DNA from 2 places in the Streptomyces sp. NBC_00090 genome. Region 1 is predicted to be linked to the other one. Evidence: predicted binding sites of a transcription regulator. Region 1 holds the regulator's gene; the other holds the start of a gene.
What was found. Region 1 encodes HspR, which represses chaperone genes until heat shock. Its sites were predicted from a motif close to TTGAGNNNNNNNNNCTCAA; they were not measured.
Positions count from the first base shown of each region.

Region 1 (9,086 bases):
GTCGATCTCGACGGGCGAGGAGTCGATCTCCATACGGAGCCGGGAGGCGGCCTCGTCGACGAGGTCGATGGCCTTGTCGGGGAGGAAGCGCGAGGTGATGTACCGGTCGGAGAGCGTGGCGGCGGCCACCAGCGCGGAGTCGTTGATCTGCACCTTGTGGTGCGCCTCGTACCGGCCCTTGAGGCCGCGGAGGATGGCGATGGTGTCCTCGACCGTCGGCTCGGCGACCAGGACCTGCTGGAAGCGGCGCTCCAGGGCGGGGTCCTTCTCGATCCGCTCGCGGTACTCGTCGAGGGTGGTCGCGCCGACCATGCGGAGCTCGCCGCGGGCCAGCATGGGCTTGAGCATGTTGCCCGCGTCCATGGCGGAGTCGCCGCCGGCGCCCGCGCCGACGACCGTGTGCAGCTCGTCGATGAAGGTGATGATCTGGCCGTCGCTGGCCTTGATCTCGGAGAGGACGGTCTTCAGCCGCTCCTCGAACTCGCCGCGGTACTTGGCCCCGGCGACCATCGCGCCGAGGTCGAGCGAGACGAGCCGCTTGTTCTTCAGCGACTCGGGTACGTCGCCCTTCACGATCCGCTGGGCGAGGCCCTCGACGACGGCGGTCTTGCCGACGCCGGGCTCACCGATGAGGACCGGGTTGTTCTTGGTGCGGCGGGACAGCACCTGCACCACGCGCCGGATCTCGTGGTCCCGGCCGATGACCGGGTCCAGCTTGCCCTCGCGCGCGGCGGCCGTGAAGTCCGTGCCGAACTTCTCCAGCGCCTTGTACTGCCCTTCCGGGTCGGGTGTGGTCACCCGGCGTCCTCCCCTGCTCTTCTCGAAGGCGTCGAGCAGCTTCGATGCGCTCGCGCCCTGCCGGTCGAGGATCTCACCGGCCTGGCCGCCCTTGGCGGCGAGTCCGATGAGCAGGTGCTCGGTGGAGAGGAAGTCGTCGCCGAGCTCCTTGGCGCGCTTGTCGGCGTCGGCGATGACCGCCAGGAACTCGCGGTTGGGCTGCGGGGGCGCGACCGTGGACCCCGTGATGCTCGGCTGGGCGGCGATCAGCCGCTCCGCGCCGGAGCGCACGACCGCCTGGTCGGCCTCGACGGCGGCGAGCAGGTCGGTGATGTTCTCGTTGTCCTGACCCGCGAGCAGGGCCAGCAGCAGGTGCGCGGGGATCAGATCCGGGTTCCCCTCGGACACGGCGCGGCTCGTGGCCGCGTTGATCGCGTCCCGGCTCCGATTGGTCAGTTCGACGTCCACGTGCGGTGTTCCTCCTCGTTGCTACGACTGGGTGTCTTCTATGACTTCTATGACCCTTCCAACGTACACAAAGTTGAGTCCATTCCGCTCAAGGTATCGACGAGAGCCTTCCCCCGGGTAGTTTCCGGGCATGGCCACAGACCCGAGGAACCCTTCCGACTCGTATCTCAGCTTCTGGCGCGAGTACCACATGTGCACCCTGACGACCCCGCGTCCGGACGGCACCCCGCACGTGGTGGCGGTAGGCGTCACGTACGACCCCGAGGGCGGGTACGCACGGGTGATCACCAACAAGCACAGCCGCAAGGTCGCCAACGTCCTGGCGGCGGGCGCGGACGGCGCGAGGGTGGCGGTCTGCCAGGTGGACAAGGGGCGCTGGGCCACCCTGGAGGGCGTCGCCCGCATCCGCACGGAGGCCGAGGTCGTCGCCGACGCCGTCGACCGCTACGCGGGCCGCTACGGCCGCACGCCGGCCCCGAACCCGGACCGGGTCGTCATCGAGATCGCCCTCACCCGGGCGATGGGCCGCGCCTGAGAAGCGCCTGGGGAGCGCCCGGGAAGCGTCTGAAAAGCGCCCGGGAAGCACCTGAGGAGCCCGAAGGAGCCCCGAAGGAGCCCGCGCGAGTGCGCGGGCGCAGCACAGCGGCGCCATCGCGTTTCAGGTCCGCGATGGCGCCGCTGTGTGGGGGAAGTACCTGAGCGATCTACAACGACGGGGGAATCGCTCAGGCACTGCGGGGGGTGGCGGTGATGGTCTCGGGTTCGATCAGCTGGTGGTCCCGCTGGTCGAGGTTGACGAAGATCATGCCGTACCGGATGGCACAGCGGATGGGCTGCGGCGCGCCGCGGGGACGGCGGAGACAGCGGTAAGCGCGGACGTCCTCGTCCTGCTCACGTGCCACGACGATCGGTTCTCCGAAGAGGGTTACCTTCAGCGAGTCGCCAAGGTGGGGGATGGCCGTGGCGAGATCGACGAAGTGCCAGCCGGAGCGATAGGCCGAGGCCATCTCCCGGCGGAACCTGGGGTCATCGGGTACGTTCATGCGCCCGTCTAGCTCCAGCCGGGATCCTGCGCGGGGGCCACGCTCCAGCCCGGGTCGCCGAGCAGCGCGGGGGCCGTGTGCCAGCCCGGGTCGTTCAGAGCGGCCTGCGCCGCTGCCGGCGCCGTGTGCCAGCCGGGGTCCTGGGTCACTCCCACGGCCCCCACTGTGGCGGCCGCGATGAAGGCGACTCCGGCCACCGCGCGTATGAGCTTCTTCATCATCACCGAGCAACCTCACTTGAAGGCAACGTCTCTTTACCAACCCCCGCGAGTAAGACGATGGCTTACTCTCTGCACCTGCACCACCAAACCCAGGCATCATGTTCCTGAGATGCAGGAGCCTGGGGGTGTACATATGCGGAAAGAAGCGGACGAAACAGGTCACCCTCATTCCCATGCCGAACTCTGCAAAGCCGGCTCCGAGCTGTATGCGGCCGCCCTGCGGAGCGGGCGAATACCCCGGTCAGAGACGGTCGAGGCTCCTTGCCTCCTCGATCTCTCACTGCTCCACCCCGACCCGGACGACGCCCAGTGGCTCCGTCCGGTTCCCCCCTCGGCGGCCCTCGCGCAGCTCCTCCAGCCGATCGAACGGGAAATACTCGACCGCCGCCGGCGCACCGTCGCCCTCTCGGACGCCTTCGAGCCGTTCATGGCGATCAGCGCCCACGACTCCCCCACCACGCACGCCATCACCGTGCTGGAGGGCATCGAACGCATCAACTCGACCCTCGACCGGGTCGTCGCCAACTGCCGCCACGAGCTGCTCACCGTCCAGCCCGGCGGCGGACGCCCCGCGCAGGCCCTCACCGAGGCCCTCGACCGCGTCTCGCCGCTCCTCGGCCGCGGCATCAGCATGCGCACGCTCTACCAGCACACGGCCCGCCACACCGAGCTCACGCTGACCTACCTGGAGCACGTCGGCCCCGAGGTGCAGGTCCGCACGCTCGAGGAGATCATCGACCGGCTGATCATCGTCGACCGCGAGGTCGCCTTCATCCCGGCCCGCAGCGACCGCCAGGTCGCCCTGGAACTGCGCCACCCCGGCCTGGTCGCCTACCTCGGCAACGTCTTCGACCAGTTCTGGCAGCTCGCGGTGCCGATACGGGAGGAGATCCCGTACGACATCAAGACCGACGGCATCGGCGGCGTCCAGCGCTCCATCGCCAGGCTCCTCGTCGAGGGCCTCGTCGACGAGGCCATCGCCCGCCGCCTCGGCATGAACGTGCGGACCTGCCGCGCCCACATCGCCAAGCTCGCCTCCGCCCTCGGCAGCGGCAGCCGGGCCCAGCTCGGCTATCTCATCGCCCAGTCCGGAATCCTCGAACGGGACAACTGACCTCCGTGTACGTACAGATCGACCTCGACGGACCCGCGGGGACCCTCCGGGTCTCCGGCCACGGACTGCCCACCGTGGAGCTCGTACGGGCCCCGGGGACCCGCCCCGACACCCACACCCCCATCGGGACCCGGAAGGCCGCCCTGCTGGCGCTCACCGTCGACGGGGAGCCGGCCCGCCTCAAGCCCGCGCGCGGGCGGCTGCTGCGCTCCTCGTACCGCGTCGACGCCCGGGTCGACGGGGTCCGCTACCGGCTCGTGCCCTGCTCGTACGTGGAGAGCCGGCTCACCCGGAACGGGCGCCGGCTCGGCACCCTGGAGTCCTCCGGGGACGGCCGCGTGGACACCGAGTGGGACCCGGCGGCCGAGCCCACCCCCCGCGACCACGCCGTCGGCACCGCCCTCGCCGCCGCGTTCGGCACCGGCGCCGCGCCCTGGTGGGAGACCGTCGGCGACATCGTGGCCGAGCTGATCCCGTAGGGCCTGTCCGGCGGATCAGGGATAGGCCCTAAGCCTGTCGGGTACGTACGAGGCCCCCTCCACGACCGTGGAGGGGGCCTCATACGTGCTGTGCGGAGCTATTCGCCGCGCTTGGGGCGCCAGACCACCAGCGCGCTCGCCTGCTGCACGTCCTGGTACGGCACCAGGTCGCGCCGGTACGAGGCGTGCACCTGGGCCTCGCGCTGGCGCATCGCCGCCGCCGCGCCGTCGACCGCGGCCGACAGCTCGGCGATCCGGCTCTGCAGCGCCGCGACCTGGTTCTCCAGCTCGATGATGCGCTTGATGCCGGCGAGGTTGATGCCCTCGTCCTGCGACAGCTGCTGCACCTGACGGAGCAGCTCGATGTCACGGGCCGAGTAGCGCCGCCCGCGGCCCGCCGTGCGGTCCGGGGAGACCAGGCCGAGACGGTCGTACTGCCGCAGGGTCTGCGGGTGCAGACCGGAGAGCTGGGCCGCCACCGAGATGACGTACACCGGCGACTCGTCGGTCAGTTCGTACGGATTGCGTCGGCGCCCGTCCACGGGTCACGCTCCCTTCGCGGCCTGGAACAGCTCCGCCCGGGGATCCTCGGAGGCGGTCGCCTCGCGGAAGGTCTCCAGGGCCTCACGTGCCTTGTCGTCCAGCTCCTTGGGCACCGCGACCTCGACGGTGACGAGGAGGTCGCCGCGGGTGCCGTCCTTGCGGACCGCCCCCTTGCCGCGGGCGCGCATGGTCCGGCCGTTCGGAGTGCCCGCGGGCAGTTTGAGCGTGACCGCGGGGCCGCCGAGGGTCGGCACCTTGATCTCGCCGCCGAGCGCCGCCTCCGTGAAGGAGACCGGCACGGTGACGGTGAGGTTGTCGTCCTTGCGGCCGAAGACCGCGTGGTCGTCGACGTGCACGACGACGTACAGGTCGCCGTGGTGCCCGCCGCGCTCGCCCGGCGCGCCCTTGCCGCGGAGCCGGATCCGCTGCCCGTCGGAGACGCCCGCCGGGATGCGGACCTGCATGGTGCGGGAGGACTTGGCCCGCCCGCTGCCCTTGCAGACCTCGCAGGGGTTCTCGGCGATGAGGCCGCGGCCCTTGCAGTCCACGCACGGGTCGGTGAGCGAGAAGCCGCCGCCGCTGCCGCGCGAGACCTGTCCGGTGCCGACGCAGGTCGGGCACACCCGGGGCGTGCCGTTCTTGTCGCCGGTGCCCGAACACGCCGTGCACGGCTGCTGGCTGGACATCCGCAGCGGTACGGTCGCGCCCTCGACGGCCTCGATGAAGCTGAGCGTCACCTCGGACTCGATGTCCTGGCCGCGGCGCGGCTGGGTACGCGCACCCGGGCCCGCCCCGCGGTTGAACAGGCCGCCGAAGACGTCCCCGATGCCTCCGCCGCCGCCGAAGCCGCCGGCTCCGCCGGGGCCGCCCTGGGCGCCTCCGAAGAGGTCGCCCAGGTCGAAGTTGAACGAGCCGCCGCCCGGGCCGCCGGCCCGGAAGCCGCCGTTCCCGAAGAGGGCGCGCGCCTCGTCGTACTCCTTGCGCTTCTTGGGGTCACCGAGGATGTCGTTGGCCTCGGAGATCTCCTTGAAGCGCGCCTCGGCCTTGCTGTCGCCCTTGTTGGCGTCCGGGTGGTTCTCGCGGGCGAGCTTCCGGTACGCCTTCTTGATCTCGGCCTCGGTGGCGTCCTTGGGGACGCCGAGAACCTTGTAGTAGTCCTTCTCGACGAAGTCCTTCGTGCTCATCGACGTCCCTCCTTCCGGACGATCGTTGCGTCACCCCTCGTCGGGGGCAACGCTCTCCTCGTCGGCCTTCTCTTCCTTGGTGCCGGGCGTGGCGCCCGGCTGGGGCTCGGCCACCGCGACCCGGGCGGGCCTGATGGTCCGCTCCCCGATCCGGTACCCCGGCTGCAGGATCGCCACGCAGGTCGTCTCGGTGACGTCCGGCGCGTACGAGTGCATCAGGGCCTCGTGGATCGTCGGGTCGAAGGGCTCGCCCTCCTTGCCGAACTGCTGCAGACCCATCTTGGCGACGACGGTCTCCAGCGATTCGGCCACCGACTTGAACCCGCCCAGGAGCTCGCCGTGGTCCCGGGCCCGGCCGACGTCGTCGAGCACGGGCAGGAGCTCGGACAGGAGGGTCGCGACGGCGATCTCCTTGACCGTGACCCGGTCCCGCTCCACGCGGCGGCGGTAGTTCTGGTATTCGGCCTGGAGCCGCTGGAGGTCCGCGGTGCGCTCGTCGAGCGCGGAGCGCACCTGGTCCAGCTGGGCCGTGAGGCCCGCGGTACCGGCCGACTTCTGGTCGCTCGCGTCCCCGGCCGGGGCCGCCTTCTCCTCCTTGGAGGAGTCGGCGGCCTCGGCGGCGTCGTCAGGCGTGGCGCCGGAGGGGACGTCGGACTTCTCCTCGAAGCCCGGGGTCTCCTCGGTCACGCCTGACCACCCTTCTTGGGCTCGTCGTCGATGATCTCGGCGTCGACGACGTCGTCGTCGGCCTGCGCCTGGCCGGCACCGGCGTCGCCCGCGGCCTGCGCGCCCTGCGCGTCCGCGTAGAGGGCCTGGCCGAGCTTCTGGGAGACGGCCGCGACCTTCTCGGTGGCGGTGCGGATCTCGGCGGTGTCCTCGCCCTTGAGCTTCTCCTTCAGCTCGACGAGCGCGACCTCGACCTCGGCCTTGACGTCACCGGGGACCTTGTCCTCGTTGTCCTTGAGGAACTTCTCCGTCTGGTAGACGAGCTGCTCGCCCTGGTTGCGGGACTCGGCGGCCTCGCGGCGACGGTGGTCCTCGTCCGCGTACTGCTCGGCCTCCTGGCGCATCCGGTCGACCTCGTCCTTCGGCAGCGAGGAGCCGCCGGTGACGGTCATCTTCTGCTCCTTGCCCGTGCCCAGGTCCTTCGCGGTCACGTGCATGATGCCGTTGGCGTCGATGTCGAAGGCGACCTCGATCTGCGGGACGCCACGCGGGGCCGGCGGCAGACCGGTCAGCTCGAACATGCCGAGCTTCTTGTTGTACGCCGCGATCTCGCGCTCGCCCTGGTAGACCTGGATCTGCACGGACGGCTGGTTGTCCTCGGCCGTCGTGAAGATCTCGGACCGCTTGGTCGGGATCGTGGTGTTGCGCTCGATGAGCTTGGTCATGATGCCGCCCTTGGTCTCGATACCGAGGGACAGCGGGGTCACGTCGAGGAGCAGGACGTCCTTGACCTCACCCTTGAGGACACCGGCCTGGAGCGCGGCGCCGATGGCGACGACCTCGTCCGGGTTGACGCCCTTGTTGGCGTCCTGACCGCCGGTCAGCTCCTTGACGAGCTCGGCGACGGCCGGCATACGGGTCGAACCACCGACGAGAACGACGTGGTCGATCTCGGAGAGGTTGATGCCCGCGTCCTTGATGACGTTGTGGAACGGCACCTTGCAGCGGTCGAGCAGGTCCGAGGTCAGCTGCTGGAACTGAGCGCGCGTGAGCTTCTCGTCCAGGTGCAGCGGGCCCTCGGCGGAGGCCGTGATGTACGGCAGGTTGATCGAGGTCTCCGTGGAGGAGGACAGCTCGATCTTCGCCTTCTCGGCGGCCTCGCGCAGGCGCTGGAGCGCCATCTTGTCCTTCGCCAGGTCCACGCCGTGGCCGTTCTGGAACTGCGTCACCAGGTAGTCGACGACGCGCTGGTCCCAGTCGTCACCACCGAGGTGGTTGTCACCGTTGGTGGCCTTCACCTCGACGACGCCGTCGCCGATCTCCAGGAGGGACACGTCGAAGGTGCCGCCACCGAGGTCGAAGACGAGGATCGTCTGGTCGTCCTTGTCGAGGCCGTAGGCCAGGGCGGCCGCGGTCGGCTCGTTGACGATGCGCAGGACGTTGAGGCCCGCGATCTCACCGGCCTCCTTGGTGGCCTGACGCTCGGAGTCGTTGAAGTACGCCGGGACGGTGATGACCGCGTCGACGACCTTCTCGCCCAGGTACGCCTCGGCGTCACGCTTGAGCTTCTGCAGGATGAAGGCGCTCATCTGCTGCGGGTTGAAGTTCTTGCCGTCGATCTCGATCTTCCAGTCGGTGCCCATGTGGCGCTTGACCGACCGGATGGTCCTGTCGACGTTGGTGACGGCCTGACGCTTGGCCACCTCGCCGACGAGCACCTCGCCGTTCTTCGCGAAGGCGACGACGGACGGCGTGGTCCTGGCGCCCTCGGCGTTGGTGATGACGGTGGGCTCGCCGCCTTCCAGAACGCTGACGACGGAGTTAGTCGTGCCCAGGTCGATGCCGACCGCACGTGCCATTTCAATTCCTCCAGCTGACTGACTTGAGTGGATCTGACTCAAGGATGCACGACACCCCTCCACGAGTCAACAGACCTGAGCGGGGTCGACTCAACTCTTCACTCGGTCGCCCGCTCAAAGAAGGGCCGAAGGGGGTCGGAGCGCGTCATTCCCGCTCCGAGCGGGGTGGCCCGTGAGAGAGTCCGGATGCTCCTTGCCGGGCAAAGCAGGCATATCCCACGAATATCCCATGATTCTTGTCGGCTCACTCGGAAGGGTGTGGGGAATGACGGCCAAGCGCACGTTCGACGTCCTGGGCGGGCTGGCCCTGCTGCTCGCGCTCTCCCCGCTCCTCGCCGCCGTCGCCCTCTCGGTCGCGCTCGGCGGCGCGACCCCCGGTCACGGCGTGCTGCGCCGCCGGACGGTGGCGGGCCTGGACGGCCGCACCTTCACGATGCTGACCTTCCGCACGAAGAGCCCGCTGGCCGCGCTGCCGCTGCTGCTGCACGTCGTGGGGGGCCAGATGTCGCTGGTCGGACCGTGCCCCCTGGCCCCGTCCCACCGCGAGTGCGCGGGCGAGGGGCGCCGCCGGCTCTCCGTACGCCCCGGGCTCACCGGGCCCTGGCAGATCAGCGGGCGCTCGGAGCTGCCGTGGGAGGAGCGGGAGCTGCTCGACCTCCACTATGTGGACCACCACTGGCTGGGGATGGATCTGACGATCCTGGCGCGTACGCTTCCAGCTGTCCGCAGGCG
Region 1 is NZ_CP108224.1:4,270,908-4,279,993, forward strand. It holds gene clpB (ATP-dependent chaperone ClpB) at 1-1,245, opposite strand, end outside; gene OG361_RS18970 (pyridoxamine 5'-phosphate oxidase family protein) at 1,376-1,780, shown strand; gene OG361_RS18975 ((2Fe-2S)-binding protein) at 1,971-2,288, opposite strand; gene OG361_RS18980 (hypothetical protein) at 2,297-2,509, opposite strand; gene OG361_RS18985 (helix-turn-helix transcriptional regulator) at 2,643-3,623, shown strand; gene OG361_RS18990 (hypothetical protein) at 3,629-4,102, shown strand; gene OG361_RS18995 (heat shock protein transcriptional repressor HspR) at 4,201-4,644, opposite strand; gene dnaJ (molecular chaperone DnaJ) at 4,648-5,829, opposite strand; gene grpE (nucleotide exchange factor GrpE) at 5,860-6,516, opposite strand; gene dnaK (molecular chaperone DnaK) at 6,513-8,354, opposite strand; gene OG361_RS19015 (sugar transferase) at 8,620-9,086, shown strand, end outside.

Region 2 (9,086 bases), 1.7 Mb from region 1:
CGGACCTGGACGCGACCCCGGTCGCCGTCTACAACACCACCCGCACCGCGACGGACGGCTACTACAACTTCACGGGCACCCTGCCGGCCCGCACCGGCCGCCACATCGTCTACAAGGTGTGGCAGCGCAACGACAGCCCCGAGGCCTTCTACAGCTGCTCGGACGTCACCTTCGGCGGCACGGCGGCGGCGCAGACCCAGGTGACGGCCCAGGCCCCGACCGAGGCGAAGATCGCGGCGGGCACCGACCTCTCCACCGTGAGCCACGCGGGCCACGGCGGCGACGAGCAGGCCCCGGCGCTCTCCGCCGAGACCGCCGCGAGCCCCTCCTCGCCGCTCCCCCTGGCCCTCGCGGGCGCGGGCGCCCTCGCCACCTTCGCGGCGGGCACCCTGCTCCTGGGCCGCCGCCGGAACCCGTCCGCCTCCTGACGCCCTCCCCGGACGACCCTCGGACGACCCTCGGGGGCCGTCCGGGGTCCGTCCGGGGTCCGTCCCGGAGTCGGACTACCCGAGCGGGAAGAGGGCGCTGAGCCGGGGCAGGGCCACCCCCTCCGGCCGAGCGCCCCGAGGCTCCCCGCCCTCTTCCCTCTCCCCCGTGAAGTCCTCGCCGAGCTCCCCCGCGAAGCCTTCGCCGAACTCTTCGCCGAGCTCCTCCGCGAGCTCCTCCTCGGCCTCCTCGACCGCGTCGAGGAACTCGTCGCCGTCGTCGTCCTCCTGGCCGGTCAGCTCGTCGTACACGTCCTGGGCGACGTAGTCGAGCTCCTCCCACTCGGGCCACTCGTCGTCGTGCCACTCGTTGCGGTGGCGCCCCACGAGCACCCGCAGCCCGGGCACGTCGGCCAGCGCGTCCGGGTCGGCGACGACCGACTCGTACACCTTCCGCCCCTGCCCCACCAGCCAGAGCCTGAAGTAGTGGAAGCCGTCGTCCGTGCAGGCGCCGCCCTCCACGCGGTTCGCCGCCGTCCAGACCGCGCGCGTCCCGGCGGCCTCGCAGACCAGTTCAAGACGCACCTGGAACGCCACGCTCTCGGCCGCCGGCCGCCGTACCAGCTCCGCCCGCAGCCACTCCAGCCGCTCGTCCCGGTCACCCGGGCGGCGGCTCAACTCGTCGATGAGAGCCCAGAAGGCGTCTTCGTTCATGCGTACGAGCATGCCAGTCCTCACTGACATACGCGCACGCGGGAGCGGGGTGTCCACGAAGGACACCCCGCTCCCGCGCGGGGATTTCACACCGGGTCAGCCGGTGCGCCGGGCGCCGGGCCCTCCCGTGCACCAGGTGCGCCGGGCGCGCCGGGTCACGCGGCGACGCCCACCCGCACCGCCGCCGGGGCCAGCGCGATCTCCAGGACCTGCCGGACGTCCGTCACCGGGTGGACCTCCAGCTTCTCCAGGATCTCGGCCGGGACGTCGTCCAGATCGGCCTCGTTCCGCTTGGGGATCACGACCGTCGTGATGCCCGCCCGGTGCGCGGCGAGCAGCTTCTGCTTCACGCCGCCGATCGGGAGGACCCGGCCGGTGAGGGAGACCTCGCCGGTCATGGCCACGTCCGTACGGACAAGCCGGCCGCTCAGCAGGGACGCGAGGGCGGTCGTCATCGTGACGCCCGCGCTCGGCCCGTCCTTCGGGACCGAGCCCGCCGGGAAGTGGATGTGCACCCCCCGTTCCTTGAGGCCGGTGACGGGCAGCTCCAGCTCCGCGCCGTGCGAGCGGAGGAAGGAGAGCGCGATCTGCGCCGACTCCTTCATCACGTCGCCCAGCTGGCCGGTGAGGGTCAGGCCGGCCGCGCCGGTCTCCGGGTCGGCGAGGGACGCCTCCACGAAGAGGACGTCACCGCCGGCGCCGGTCACCGCGAGCCCGGTGGCGACGCCCGGCACCGCCGTACGGCGCTCCGCCGGGTCCTGCGCCGACTCCGGCACGTGGTGCGGCCGCCCGATCAGGGCCCGCAGGTCCTCCGGGGTGACCGTGAACGGCAGCTCGCGGCCACCCAGTTCGTGCTGGGCCGTGACCTTGCGGAGCAGCCGCGCGATGGCCCGCTCCAGGGTGCGGACGCCCGCCTCCCGGGTGTACTCCCCGGCGAGCTTCCGCAGGGAGGCGTCCTCCAGGACGACCTCGCCCGGCTCCAGGCCGGCCCGCTCCAGCTGGCGCGGGAGCAGGTGGTCGCGGGCGATGACGACCTTCTCGTCCTCCGTGTACCCGTCGAGCCTGACCAGCTCCATGCGGTCGAGCAGCGCCTCCGGGATGGCTTCGAGCACATTGGCCGTGGCCAGGAAGACGACGTCGGAGAGGTCGAGTTCGACCTCCAGGTAGTGGTCGCGGAAGGTGTGGTTCTGCGCGGGGTCGAGCACTTCGAGGAGCGCCGCCGCCGGGTCGCCCCGGAAGTCGGAGCCGACCTTGTCGATCTCGTCGAGCAGGACCACCGGGTTCATGGACCCGGCCTCCTTGATCGCCCGGACGATCCGGCCGGGCAGGGCGCCGACGTAGGTCCGCCGGTGGCCGCGGATCTCGGCCTCGTCGCGGACGCCGCCGAGGGCGACGCGGACGAACTTCCGCCCCATCGCGTGGGCGACGGACTCGCCGAGCGAGGTCTTGCCGACGCCGGGCGGGCCGACGAGGGCGAGGACGGCTCCGCCGCGGCGGCCGCCGACGACGCCGAGACCGCGCTCGGAGCGGCGCTTGCGCACCGCGAGGTACTCGGTGATGCGCTCCTTCACGTCCTCCAGGCCCGCGTGCTCGGCGTCGAGGATCGCCTGGGCGCCCGGGATGTCGTACTGGTCCTCGGTCCTTTCGTTCCAGGGCAGTTCGAGGACGGTGTCCAGCCACGTGCGGATCCAGGAGCCCTCCGGGGACTGATCACTGGACCGCTCCAGCTTGTCGACCTCCTTGAGGGCCGCCTCGCGGACCTTCTCGGGCAGGTCGGCGGCCTCCACGCGGGCGCGGTAGTCGTCGGACTCGTCGGCCGGCGAGTCGGTTCCGTCGCCCAGCTCGCGGAGCTCCTTGCGGACCGCTTCGAGCTGGCGGCGGAGGAGGAACTCGCGCTGCTGCTTGTCGACGCCCTCCTGGACGTCCTTGGCGATGGTCTCGGCGACGTCCTGCTCGGCGAGGTGCTCGCGGAGCTGGGCGGTGGCGAGCCTGAGGCGGGCGACCGGGTCGGCCGTCTCCAGGAGCTCGACCTTCTGCTCGACGGTGAGGAAGGGCGAGTAGCCGGCGTTGTCGGCGAGGGCGCCGACGCCGTCGATCTGCTGGACGCGGTCGACGACCTGCCAGGCGCCGCGCTTCTTGAGCCAGCTGGTGGCCAGCGCCTTGTACTCCCTGACCAGCTCGGTCACGGAGCCGGGCAGCGGCTCGGGCAGGGTCTCCTCGACGGCGCTGCCCTCGACCCACAGGGCGCCGCCGGGTCCGGTCGTACCGGCGCCGATGCGCACCCGGCCGCGGCCGCGGACCAGCGCGCCGGGGTCGCCGTCGGACAGCCGCCCGACCTGCTCGACGGTGCCGAGGACGCCGGTCCCCGCGTAGGTCCCGTCGACGCGGGGCACGAGCAGCACCCGCGGTTTGCCGCCGCCCGGGCGCGCGGCGGCCTGGGCGGCCTCGACGGCGGCCCGTACGTCGTTGTCGGACAGGTCCAGCGGCACGACCATCCCGGGCAGCACGACCTCGTCGTCGAGCGGCAGCACAGGCAGAGTGAGCGGCGCGGACGCCATGGACGCAGAAGCCATGATCTCCCCTTCGGCAGTCAAGTTGAGCTGTACGGACTCAATGCACGTGAGCCCAGGAATGTTCCCCTGCCGCCGTTCGCTCTCAGCGATCACCCCGACGCGGGGCCGTGAGCAGCAGATGTAATGACTGCATGGATATTGCAGCTATTACTTCCGCCTGGGTGGCCGGCTGGACCGTCTCCCGGGGGACCCCGCCCGCCGTCGCCGAGCCCTGGGGCCACCGGATCGACGTCGGCCTCCCCCGGCACGTCGTGCGGCACGTGCTGCCCGCCCCCGACGCGGCCTCCGTCGGCGCGCTCTGCGCGCGGCTCACCGAGCCGTACAGCTGGCTCAAGGTGATGGCCGCCCCGGAGGAGGTGGCGCCGTGGATCACCGAGGGGTGGACGGTCCCCGACGACCCGGGCTTCATGATGGTCAAGCCGCTGGACCCGGGCGCCCGCCCCGCGCCGCCCGAGGGGTACGCGCGGACCACCGAGGTCCGCGACGGGGTCATCCGGGTCCGCGTCCTCGCCCCGGACGGCACCCTCGCCGCGCGCGGCCAGATCGCCCCGACCGGCTCCACCGCCGTCGCCGACCAGATCGAGACCGACGCCGCGCACCGCCGGCGCGGCCTCGGCGCGAACGTCATGCGCACCCTGGAGGCGGCCGCCGCGCAGGCCGGCGCCGAGACCGGAGTGCTGTCCGCGACCACGGATGGCCTCGCGCTCTACGACTCCCTCGACTGGCGCTACCGCGGGCCCCTCACCGGGATCGTCCGGTCGGGAAGCTGACCGTCCGGCTGCGCGAGGCACCCCGTACGGGGCATGCTCGATCCATGGTGCGAGGCATGCGCGTACGGCGGAAGTGGTGCGGGACCCTGCTTCTGGTCGCGGTCCTGACCGGCGGCGCGGGCGCCTGCGGCCCCGGGGTGGAGCCCGCGCCGGGCGGACCGGCGTCGGGCGTGAGCGTGCCCCCGGCGCCACCGGAGCCGAGCACGGCGAGTGCGCCCGGTACGGCGAGTACGCCGAGCGCGCCTGATACGCCGAGCGGTACGGCGTCCCCGACCGCCGCCCCGACCCCGGCCCCCACCGCTCCCCGCGAGGAGCCGCAGCCCGGCGAGGTCCTCGTCGAGGTGGTCGTCAGCGGCGGCCTCGCCGGGGTCCGCAACCAGCTCGTCGTCCACTACGACGGCAGCTGGACCAGCCGCTCCGGCTCCAAGCCGCCCCGGACCGGGCAGCAGACCCCGGCCGAGGTCGCCGAACTGCGGGCCGCCCTGGAGGACCCGGCCTACGCGCGCGTCCCGGCGCGGCCCACCGGCAGCCCGATCGCCGACGGCTTCCAGTACTTCATCACCTACCGCCACCACCTCGTCGTCGCGGGCGACGGCGAGCGCCCGCCCGCCCTCCAGCGCGTCTTCGCCGCCCTCCCGGAGGGCGGCCCGCCGACGAGCCCGTGAGCCGGGCGCCGACGAGCCCGTGAGCCGGGCGCCGACGGGCCCGTGAGCCGGGGCGCCGGCAGGTGCATGCGCCGGGCCGTCGGACCCGCCGTGAACCGAACCGGGGTCCGGGCGCGATAGAGAGGGCGTGAGACTGTTGCGCCCCTCAGGGGGAGGCCCCGCAGGGGGAGACGAGGACGACGACGCGGCGCTGCTGCGCGCGGTCGCCCGTGGGGACACCGAGGCGCTCGCCGTCCTCTACGACCGGCACGCGGGCTGGCTGCACGCCCGGCTGGCCCGCCGCTGCCCGGACGAGGAGACGGTGCGGGAGGTCCTCCAGGACACCTTCGTCACGGTCTGGCGCTCGGCCGGCGGCCACCGCGGCCGGGGCGAGGCCGGGGGCTGGCTCTGGGTGATCGCCGCCCGGCGGCTCGTGGACGCCCAGCGCGCCCGGGCCCGTGCCGAACGCACCGAACGGGCCGCCGCCGTGCCACCGGAGCCCGCCGCCCCCGCGCCCTCCGCCGAGGAACGGGTGCTCGCGGGCCTGGAGTACGGGGAGGTGGGCGCGGCCCTCGACCGGATCTCGCCCGAGCTGGCGGAGGTGCTGCGGGCGACCGTCGTCGACGGGCTGACGACCCGCGAGACCGCCCGGCTCCTCGGCATACCCGAAGGCACCGTCAAGACCCGCGCCCTGCGCGCCCGCCGCGAACTGCGCGCCGCGCTCGGCGCCGGCGGCCCGTACCCCCTGGGAGGCACCGCATGACGTCCCCCCGGCACGTCGCCGACTGGCACGTCACCGACGCGCTCGCGCTCCGGTACGCGGAGGGCGCGGCCCCCGAGACGGACGCCTGGTCCCTGGAGAAGCACGTCGAGTCCTGCTCGCCCTGCGCGGGCCGCGTCTCGGCCGCCGTCCGCGCCGGAGCGGCGGGCCCGGCCCTGGCCGCCGTACGGGCGGAGCTCCTGACGTCCGTGGGGCACCGGCCGGCGCCGGCCGTGGCGGCCGGCAGCCCGCTCGGGCGGTGGGCGAGGCTCTGGTGGGCCGCCGGTCCCGCCCTGCGCGGGTCCTGGGTCGTCGCCGTGGCCCTCGTCCTGGGCGGGGCCTTCGCCCTGGCCTACGGGGCCGGGGTGCAGGGCGCCCGGAGCTGGCTGCTCGCCGTCTCCCCGGTGCTCCCGCTCGGCGGGGTCGCCGTGTCGTACGGACGCCACGCCGACCCGCTGTACGAGATCACCGCCGCCACCCCCTCCGGCGGGCTGCGGCTCCTGCTCACCCGTACCGCCGCCGTGCTCGCCGTCTGCGTCCCGCTGCTGACCGCGGGCGGGGCGCTGCTGCCGCCGGTGGCCGGGTTCCCGGGGGTGGCCGCCTGGCTGCTGCCGGGACTCGCGCTGACCCTGGCGACCCTCGCGCTCGGCTCCTTCGTCGGCTGCCGGGCGGCGGCCGCGACGCTCGCCGGCGGGTGGCTGCTCGCCGTGACCGGCCCGCTCCTCGGGCAGCCGGACACGGGGGCCGGCCGGACGGCCGGCTCCGAGGCACTCGCCGACTACTTCTCCGGCCCCGTGGCACAAGGGAGTTGGGCCGCCGCGGCACTCGCCTGCGCGGCCCTCCTCGTGCTGCGGCGCCGTTCCTTCGACCACCTGGAGACCCGGTGAACCAGCCTGCCACGGTCGCGGTGACCGGACTGACCGTCCGGCACCGCCGTACCGTCGCCCTCGACGCGCTCGACCTGTCCCTCTCCCCCGGCGTCCACGGCCTGCTCGGCCCGAACGGCGCCGGGAAGACCTCGCTCATCCGGGTCCTCGCGACCGTCGCCGCGCCCGCCTCCGGGCGGGTGGAGCTGCTCGGCGGGGACGTCGCGAGCCACCGCGAACGCACCGCGATCCGGCGCCGCCTCGGCTACCTCCCGCAGGAGTTCGGCTACTACCCCGCCTTCACGGTCCGGGAGTTCGTCGCGTACGTGGCCTGGCTCAAGGAGGTGCCGGCCGACCGGGCCCCGGCGGCCGTGGAGCGGGCCGTCGAACGGGTCGGGCTCGCCGACCGGATCGACGCGCGGATGAAGACGCTGTCGGGCGGCATGGTCCGGCGGGCGGGCATCGCCCAGGCCGTCGTGAACGAACCGGAGCTGCTGCTGCTCGACGAGCCGACGGCAGGTCTCGACCCGGAGCAGCGGGTCGACTTCCGCGCGCTGCTGCGGGAGCTCGGCACGGAGGCGACGGTGGTGGTCTCCACCCACCTGGTGGAGGACGTGGCCGCGGCCTGCACCGATGTCGCCCTGATCGAGTCGGGACTGCTCGCCTTCCGCGGCACGACCGCCGAACTCGCCTCGCTCGGGGGCGAGTCGGCGGATCCGGACGACTCGACGACGAACGCCATCGAGCGCGGGTACACGGCCGCCCTGCGAGCCCACCGCGCCCGCCTCGCCGGCGACGCCGCCGGGCGGCGCGTGAAGGAGCCGCTCCGATGAAGACGGCCCCCATGCCCGGCCCGCACACGGCACCCGCGCCCGGCCCGCGAGGTGGAGCCGCCGCCACGACCACTGCGCCCCGTCCCGGCCCCCGCGGAGGAGCCGCCGCCACGGACGCGGCGCCCGTCCCGGCCCTCCCGAAGGAGCCGCTCCGATGACCGCGACCCTCACCCCTCCCCGCACGGAGGGGCCCGTGCCCGTACGCGCGCCCTCTCCGCTCCGTACCGAGCTGCGCCGCGGCCTCGGCCCGTGGACCGGTGCCGCCGTCGCCCTCACCGTCCTCGTGACGATGTACGGCAAGGCGCCCGACTGGCAGGGCCGTTGGGCCGATGCGACCAACCTGCTCCACGTCGCCGCCGGACTGCTCTGCGGCCCCCTCGCGCTCGCGGCGGGCTGCTGGCAGGGCGGCCGGGACCGGCGGCGCGGGACGACGGAGCTGTGGGAGTCCGTCCCCCGCTCCCCGCTGCGCCGCCTCCTGGTCGCGGTCGGCCCGTCCGCGTTCTGGCCGGCCGCCGGGCTGCTGCTCGCCGACGCCGTCTGCCTCCTCGCCACCTGGCCGTACGTCTCCGCGGGCCGCCCCTTCCTCGAACTCGTCGCCGCCGACGCGGTAGCCGTCGCCGCCCTCGGCGCGCTCGGCCATCTCGCCGGGCGGGTCATCCGGTGGCGGCTGGCGGCCCCGCTGCTCGGGATCGTCGGGTACGTCGTCCTCGGGCTCGGCGCCTACACGGAGGGCCCCGCCCGCTGGCTCTCCCCGGCGGGGGAGCATCAGGGCATCTGGGACCGGCCGGTGTGGTGGTTCGGCCCGGTGTCGATGGCGTGGACGGCGGGGCTCGCGCTCGCCGCGCTCCTCGCGTACGGCCTGCGCCCGGCGCGCCTCCGGGTGCTCGCCCTGGTCCCGCTGGCCGTCGCGGTCGGCGCCGCCGGCCTGATCCAGCGGCTGCCGCAGGACGTGGGCCCGTGGCGCCCGGACCCGGCCCTGTCCCGTCAGGTCTGCGACGACGGCACGCCGCAGGTGTGCCTGACGGCGGTGGACGAGTCGCTGTTGCCCGACGTCTCGGCGGCTCTCGCCCCGCTGAGCGCGCACCTCAAGGGAGTGCCCGGCGCCCCGGTCCGCTGGGTGAGCGGCCTGGGCGGACCCGCTCTCCCCGGAGACGTCGCGCTGCCCGCCGTCGGGCAGGACGCGGTACGCGGCCGGCTCGCCCACCCCGATCTGTACCTCAACTCGGCCGTGAACTGGCTGTTCTCGGACTCCTGCGAGCCCGGCGACGGCGCAGGTCCGAACGCCGAGCGGGCGAGCTACATCAACCTCGCCGTGACCGAGTGGCTGGCGCCGACCCCGGTCGGCTACGGCCCCGACACCACCGGCGCCCAGCCCTACATCGACCGGCTGGAAGCCAAGTCCCCGGCCGAGCAGCGCGCTTACCTCACCCGCTTCCTGGCCGCGAACACCTGCCACCCGGACGAGGTGCCGATCCCGTGAGGCACTACCTGCGCTCCCGCG
Region 2 is NZ_CP108224.1:5,965,494-5,974,579, reverse strand. It holds gene OG361_RS26960 (lytic polysaccharide monooxygenase) at 1-428, shown strand, start outside; gene OG361_RS26955 (DUF4240 domain-containing protein) at 504-1,139, opposite strand; gene lon (endopeptidase La) at 1,295-3,712, opposite strand; gene OG361_RS26945 (GNAT family N-acetyltransferase) at 3,844-4,482, shown strand; gene OG361_RS26940 (hypothetical protein) at 4,539-5,147, shown strand; gene OG361_RS26935 (RNA polymerase sigma factor) at 5,275-5,889, shown strand; gene OG361_RS26930 (zf-HC2 domain-containing protein) at 5,886-6,773, shown strand; gene OG361_RS26925 (ABC transporter ATP-binding protein) at 6,770-7,585, shown strand; gene OG361_RS26920 (hypothetical protein) at 7,740-9,065, shown strand; gene OG361_RS26915 (hypothetical protein) at 9,062-9,086, shown strand, end outside.
Region 2: the regulator HspR is predicted to act here: its motif matches at 3,735-3,753, upstream of lon (endopeptidase La).